Regions from separate parts of the Streptomyces sp. NPDC005435 genome, predicted to be linked through region 2. Evidence: riboswitches for the same ligand, from Rfam matches in the RefSeq annotation. Region 2 holds a riboswitch; each other region holds the start of a gene.
The links. Region 2 has a riboswitch for cobalamin ahead of AB0898_RS26050 (CbtB-domain containing protein). Riboswitches for the same ligand answer to the same signal wherever they lie in the genome.
Positions count from the first base shown of each region.

Region 1: another riboswitch for cobalamin. It lies ahead of metE (5-methyltetrahydropteroyltriglutamate--homocysteine S-methyltransferase); the one in region 2 lies ahead of AB0898_RS26050 (CbtB-domain containing protein).
Region 3: another riboswitch for cobalamin. It lies ahead of AB0898_RS11105 (prenyltransferase/squalene oxidase repeat-containing protein); the one in region 2 lies ahead of AB0898_RS26050 (CbtB-domain containing protein).

Region 1 is NZ_JBEXEQ010000007.1:130,753-133,003, forward strand. It holds gene AB0898_RS11060 (hypothetical protein) at 274-588, shown strand; cobalamin riboswitch at 701-852, shown strand; gene metE (5-methyltetrahydropteroyltriglutamate--homocysteine S-methyltransferase) at 1,014-2,251, shown strand, end outside.
Region 2 is NZ_JBEXEQ010000023.1:4,378-6,628, forward strand. It holds gene AB0898_RS26040 (histidine phosphatase family protein) at 1-98, shown strand, start outside; gene AB0898_RS26045 (CbtA family protein) at 269-1,021, opposite strand; gene AB0898_RS26050 (CbtB-domain containing protein) at 1,044-1,265, opposite strand; cobalamin riboswitch at 1,300-1,440, opposite strand; gene AB0898_RS26055 (helix-turn-helix domain-containing protein) at 1,598-2,251, shown strand, end outside.
Region 3 is NZ_JBEXEQ010000007.1:143,219-145,469, forward strand. It holds cobalamin riboswitch at 1-105, opposite strand, end outside; cobalamin riboswitch at 219-292, shown strand; partial or broken gene AB0898_RS11100 (peptidase) at 420-1,007, shown strand; cobalamin riboswitch at 1,098-1,223, shown strand; gene AB0898_RS11105 (prenyltransferase/squalene oxidase repeat-containing protein) at 1,327-2,251, shown strand, end outside.

The DNA of each region.
Region 1 (2,251 bases), on a different contig from region 2:
GGGCTGCCCGAGGCGCCGGCCCGGGTGTCCGAGGCATCCACCCAGGTGCCAGAGGCGCCCGTCGGGCTGCCCGAGGCACCGGCCCGGGTGCCCGAGCCATCCGCCCGGGTATCCGAGGTGCCGGTCGGAGTGTCCGAGGGATCCGCCCAGGTATCCGAGGCGCCGGTCGGAGTGTCCGAGGGATCCGCCCAGGTATCCGAGGCATCGGCCGGGCCGCCCGAGCCATCCGCCGAAGTGGCGAGCGCCCCGGGGCACCCCGTGCCGTGCCGGGTCGTGGTCTGCCGGGACTGCTGCTGTGGCACCGCCAAGGTGCCCGGGGTGGACCACGCGGCGCAGACCGCGCGGCTGCGTGCCGAGGTGCCCGTGCGGGTCTCGGAGTGTCTCGACGTGTGCGAGCGGGCCAACGTCATCGTCGTCCAGCCGTCCGCCGCCGGGCGGGCGGCCGGGGGCCGACCGGTCTGGCTGGGCCTGGTGAACGACCCCGCCGCGACCGAGGACATCACCGAGTGGGTACGGGCCGGGGGCCCGGGCGTGGCGCCGCTGCCGGAGATCCTCGGGCTGTACGCCTTCCCGCCGCCGAGGCGGTAGCACCTCCCCGCGGGCCCATCCGAATGGTGGACGTCACCCCCCGAACCCGGCCCCCGCCCCCTAGGCTGGCCCGTGCAGCTGGTTCGACCCGTCCGCCAGGCGGGGGCGTCGCAAGAGGGAACCCGGTGGGAATCCGGGACTGCCCCGCAGCGGTGAGCGGGAACGACCGCCGTCATACGCACTGGGTCCGCAGCGGGCCTGGGAAGCGACGGCCAGTAGGTGTCCTCCGGTACGAGGGGGACGTGCCCGCGAGTCCGAAGACCTGCCACTGCCCGCGCGCGACCACTCGTGCGCGGACATCCCGGTGACCTCGTGGGCGGGTCGGCGTAGGCGACCGAACGGCAGCCGCCGTGCGGTCCGTCACCCCTTCGCGCGTTCGCGGTGTTCCCGGGATCTCAGGGATTCATCTCGCGAAGGAGATCTCCGTGACAGCCAAGTCCGCAGCCGCGGCAGCACGGTCCACCGTGTACGGCTACCCCCGCCAGGGCCCGAACCGGGAACTGAAGAAGGCCGTCGAGGGCTACTGGAAGGGCCGCGTCACCGCGGGCGCCCTCAGGGACACGGCCGCCGGACTCCGGCGGAGCAACTGGCGGCAGCTCGCCGACGCCGGTATCGACGAGGTCCCGGCCGGCGACTTCTCGTACTACGACCACGTCCTGGACACCACCGTCATGGTGGGCGCGATCCCGGAGCGGCACCGCGACGCCGTCGAAGCCGACGCCCTGGACGGCTACTTCGCGATGGCGCGCGGCACGCAGGAGGTCGCGCCGCTGGAGATGACGAAGTGGTTCGACACGAACTACCACCATCTGGTGCCGGAGTTGGGTCCGGACACCGTCTTCACCGCCAACTCGGCCAAGCAGGTGGGCGAGCTGAAGGAGGCTCTCGCCCTGGGCCTGTCCGCCCGTCCCGTCCTGATCGGACCCGTCACCTATCTGCTGCTGGCCAAGCCCGCGCCCGGCGCCCCGGCCGATTTCGAACCGCTCACCCTGCTGGACCGTCTGCTGCCGGTCTACGCCGAGGTGCTGGCCGATCTGCGCGCGGCGGGCGCCGAGTGGGTGCAGCTGGACGAGCCCGCCCTGGTGCAGGACCGCACCCCGGCCGAGCTGAACGCCGTCGAGCGGGCGTACCGCGAGCTGGGCGCCCGTACCGACCGGCCGAAGCTGCTGGTCTCCTCGTACTTCGACCGGCTCGGCGCGGCCCTGCCGGTGCTCGCCAAGGCGCCGGTCGAAGGACTGGCCCTCGACTTCACCCGGGCGGGCAGCCTGGAGGACCTCGCGGCCGTGGGCGGGCTGCCCGGCAAGCGGCTGGTCGCGGGAGTCGTGGACGGCCGCAACATCTGGGTGAACGACCTCGCCAAGTCCCTGTCCACTCTGGGGACGTTGCTCGGCCTGGCCGACCGGGTGGATGTTTCCGCCTCCTGCTCCCTGCTGCATGTGCCGCTCGACGCGGCCGCCGAGCGGGAGATCGACCCGCAGATCCTGCGCTGGCTGGCCTTCGCCCGGCAGAAGACCGCGGAAGTCGTCACCCTCGCCAAGGGACTGACCCGTGGCACCGGTGCCATCTCGGCGGAACTGGCCGCCAACCGGGCCGACTTGGCGTCCCGGGCGACCTCCCCCATCACCCACGACCCCGCCGTCCGGGCCCGCGCCGCCGCCGTGAC
Region 2 (2,251 bases):
GCGGCCGCGCCGGGCGCTGGAATCTGCGCCTCGGCCGCCCGCTCGCGGAAGACGCGCCGACGCCGCCGGAATCCGGCCGTTCCCGGACTGGCCAATGAAACTTAGGCAAGGCTAAGCTAAGTTATACGAGCAGACGCCCGGTACTCGGTCCCACCGGGCGCCGCTCTTCGCCCATGACCCCGTGCCGCTCCCAGTGGCGGGGGCCGGGCGGACGAACGCGAGAGGGCCCCGGACGGTCCCGGGGCCCTCTCGTCGTCGTACCGGGGGCTCAGCCCGAGGCCGCGACCGCCGCGCCCGAAGGCACCTTCGCCGGACGCGGGTTGAGCTGCCGCTCGGCCAACTCGCCGAAGAGCAGCCCGAATCCGCCCCACAGCACGGCCTGCACGGCCAGCGCGGCGAGCCGGAAGCGCCACAGCAGGGTGGCCGGGAAGTCCCGGGGCACCTCGTTGATCACCGGCAGGAACGCGTACGCGAGGCCGATCACCACGGCGAACGCGACGACGGCCACGACCGTGGCCCACCAGGTGCCCAGGCCCGGGGCGAGCCGCTTGCCGAGCAGGGTGGCGCCGATCGCGAGCAGCACACTGAGCAGCATCATCAGGAAGTACAGCGTGGTGCGCTTGCCGATGGTGTCCGGGTCGCCCACCGAGGGCGGGTTCGCCGGGTACTTGAGGAAGGGCACCACGTACACCGCGAGCAGCGCGGCCGTGGACAGCAGCAGCGCGGTCGCGCGGGGGCCGAAGCGCCCGACGCGGCCGAGCGCGAAGCAGAAGGCGAGCGCGGCGATGCCGCCGAAAGCGACCCCGTAGACCAGGACACCGGTGGCGAGACCGGCGGTGGACTGCAGGGAGCGGGAGACGACCTCCATCTCGTGCTCGTGGGAGTGGGCGTCCTCGAAGGCGATCGCCCGGTCGACGTTCGGTTCACCGAGGAAGTAGGCGGCGACCAGGGCGAGCAGCCCGGCGGCGAGACCCGCCAGCATGCCCCGGACGAGGAGGTTTCTGACCGTTGCGGAGTTCATGGGAGTCGCGGCGTCCCTTACGTCAGTGGCAGGGGAAGCCGAGCAGGTGGCGGGCGTCGTGCACCCACTCGTGGACGTCCGTGCCGCTGAACACGGAGGTGGCGCCCTGCTCGGCGCCGACGAAGTAGAGCAGGATCAGCATGAGGACGCCGAAGAAGACGGCCCAGGGCGCGATGTCCTTGAGCGGCAGCTTGGCGGGTACGGCGGGGCTGGTGGCTGTCGGCGGGGCGACGGTCTGCGCCATGGCAGGACCTCCTCGGGAATTCGCGTCCCATCTCGGTGGTGCACAGGACGACGGCCACGGGTCTGACTCGCGCTGCCCCTCCCGGGGCCCCGCTCACAGTGGCGCGACCGTGCCGGACTTCCACCGGCTTCCGTTCCGCCGTCATCGATTTCGCACCGACGGTACCGCGTAAGGGGTGCGCGGCCAAGACCGCGCCGGGGCCGGGTGATCTTCCTCTCCCGGCAGGCCGGAAGGTGTGGGCGCGCGGTGAACACGCCGTGCCGACGCGCCGGTTCACCCTCCTCGTACGCCGTGCCGACGTACCGGTTCGCCCTCCTCGTACGCTGCTCCCCGTGCCGTCCTCCCCGCTCTTCCGCGCCGCCGTCCTCGTCCTCGAAGGGGCCAAGCCGCTCGATGTGGGCATCCCCGCCCAGGTGTTCACCACCCGCGCCTCCATGCCGTACGAGGTACGGGTCTGCGGCGCCGAACCCGGTCTGGTGACCGGCGGCGACGGGCTGTCGTACCACGTGGCGCACGGGCTTGAGGCGCTGGAGTGGGCGGACATCGTGTTCGTGCCCGGCTACCGGTTCCCGGACCGCGAGGACCCGCCGGCCGCCGTGGTCGAGGCGCTGCTCGCCGCGCACGCGCGCGGGGCGCGGCTCGCGGCGATCTCGACGGGCGCGTTCGCGCTGGCCGCCACGGGGCTGCTCGACGGGAAGCGGGCCACCACGCACTGGCACTACACCCGCGCCCTGGCCCAGCGGCATCCGCTGGTCCGGGTGGACGGCAACGTGCTGTTCGTCGACGAGGGCAGCGTGCTCACCTCGGCGGGCGCCGCCTCCGGCATCGACCTGTGTCTGCACGTCCTGCGCGGCGACCTCGGCGTGGCCGCCTCCCACCACGCGGCCCGGCGCCTGGTCGCGGCCCCCTACCGCAGCGGCGGCCAGGCGCAGTACGTGCCGCGCAGTGTGCCCGAACCGCTGGGCGAGCGGTTCGCCGGCACCCGC
Region 3 (2,251 bases), on a different contig from region 2:
CTCGCCCACCTCCCGGTGGGCCCACGGTTGCGGGTCAGCGCCGGTTTTCGACCGGCTTCCCCTGGAACTTGTTGCTTCTCAGGCGGATTTGAGCACGATTCGTAAGGGTCGTCAAGGACAGGACGGGGCGGACAGCGGCCGGCTCCCCGGCGATGAGGGCACCCATTGACGCGGAGCGGGCGAACGTGGTCGCATGACGCGCTTTCACTTCAGCACTCAGGGGAAGCCGGTCGGAGTCCGGCGCTGTCCCGCAACCGTAGGTCCGTCGGCGGACGGGCGAGCCGGAGCACCTGGGCTGGAGCCAGGACCGAAGCGCCGTCGTGGACTGCGGCGTGGACCGGAAGGCCGCACCAGGGCTGCCCCCGTGCGCCGCCCGTCTCCCACGCCCGGTCGCGGACGGCCGAGTTGGAGGGGCTGTCATGAAGAACGCCACCGGACGTACCGCCGCGCGACGCACCGCCACGAGACGCACCGCTGCCGGACGCGCCGTTCCGCGAGCGCTCGCGGCGGCCGCGCTCACCCTGGCCGCGACGGGAGCCGCCGTGACCGGTGCGGCCGCCCCGGCGGCGGCCGATCCGCTGTCGAGCTGCACCCCGACCAAGGGCGCGATCGTCGCCGTCGACTTCGGGCCGTGGGGCGGCTCGGTGGTGCGCGGCTGCGACGCAAGCCCGACCACCGGCTACAACCTGCTGCACAACGGCGGCTTCACCACCGCCGGTACGCAGCACGACGGCCCCGCCTTCATCTGCCGGATCGGCAACGCGTCCTTCAACAGCGGGACCCAGTACCCGACTCCGGCGCAGGACGCCTGCGTCCTCACCCCGCCCGCCTCCGCCTACTGGTCCTACTGGATCGCCCCGGCGGGCCAGTCGACCTGGACGTACAGCCCGCTCGGCGCCATGAGCGACAAGCCGAAGGCCGGCGAGGTCGAGGCGTGGGTCTACGGCTCGACCAGCATCGACGGGACGACGGGCAAGCCGAAGTTCACGCCGGATTCGGTGCGGGCGCACTGAGCGGCGGGCGGGAGCCGGGACGGCCGGCCTCGGCTCCCTCGCCCAATCGGGCACTGCGCGTGACGCGTTGACGACACCTCCCGGCCGTGGTGAGATGCTCTCCGTTTCAGCGGTCAGGGGAAGCCGGTCAGAATCCGGCGCTGACCCGCAACCGTGGGCCCGTCGGGAGACGGGCGAGCCGGATCACCTGCGCTGGGACCGTCACACGATCCAACACCGTCGAGGACTGCGGTGTGGAGCGGCCCTCCGGGTTGCCCCGGTCCGGACCCCGTCTCCGCACACACGTCGCTCGCGGCCGACCGAGGGGGGCCTCGTGCACCGAATTCCGAGTGGAAGACCGAGCGGCAGCGGGAGAACGGCGGCCGCGGCCACCGCGTTCCTCCTGGTGTCGGCGGCCGGTGTCTCCCTCTGGACGGCGGCGCTGCCGGCCCACGCCGACCCGCTGGTCCCGGCGGTTCCCTCCACGTCCGCCGCGCCCCTGGCCAAGTCCCCCGCCGTGCGGGCCGCGGCTCCCGACCTGGACAAGGGCACCGCCTATCTGGTCGCCCCGGCCCAGCTGACGGACGGCCACTACTACGAGCCGTTCGGCGGCGGGTTCGCCGATTTCGGCCTGACGATCGACGGGGCGTACGCGCTGGCCGCGACCCGGAAGAACGACGCCGCCTTCACGAAGATCGTGGACTTCCTGGACCAGCGGAAGACCGACGGCACCGAGCGGACGGTCAACGACTGGACAGGGATCGGCACTTCGTACGTGAGCGGCGGTGCGATCGGCAAGGAGGCGCTGCTCGCGGAGGTGGCGGGCAGGGACCCGCGCGCGTTCGGCGGCCAGGATCTGATCGCCGCGCTGGACAAGGCCGTGTGCGCCGAGGCGAGTACGGCGGACACGAGTTGCGCGGCACCGGGCGCCTACACGTACGCGCCCTCGGTGTTCTCCCAGTCCCTCGGTGTCATGGCCCAGTTGAGGGCGGACGACACCGCCAACGCGGCCGCGCCGGTCGCGTACTTGAAGAAGCTTCAGAACGCCAACGGCTCCTGGCCGAGCCTGATCCCCTCGACCGGTGACTCGGACGTGGACTCCACCGCGATGGCGGTGATGGCCCTCGCGCTCCTCCCCGACGACGAGTCGGCCTCGGCCGCCGTGGCGAAGGGCGTGGCCTGGATCGCGAAGCAGCAGAAGGCGGACGGCGGTTTCCCCGGCGCGGCGGGCGACTCCACCAACTCGGCGGGCCTGGCGG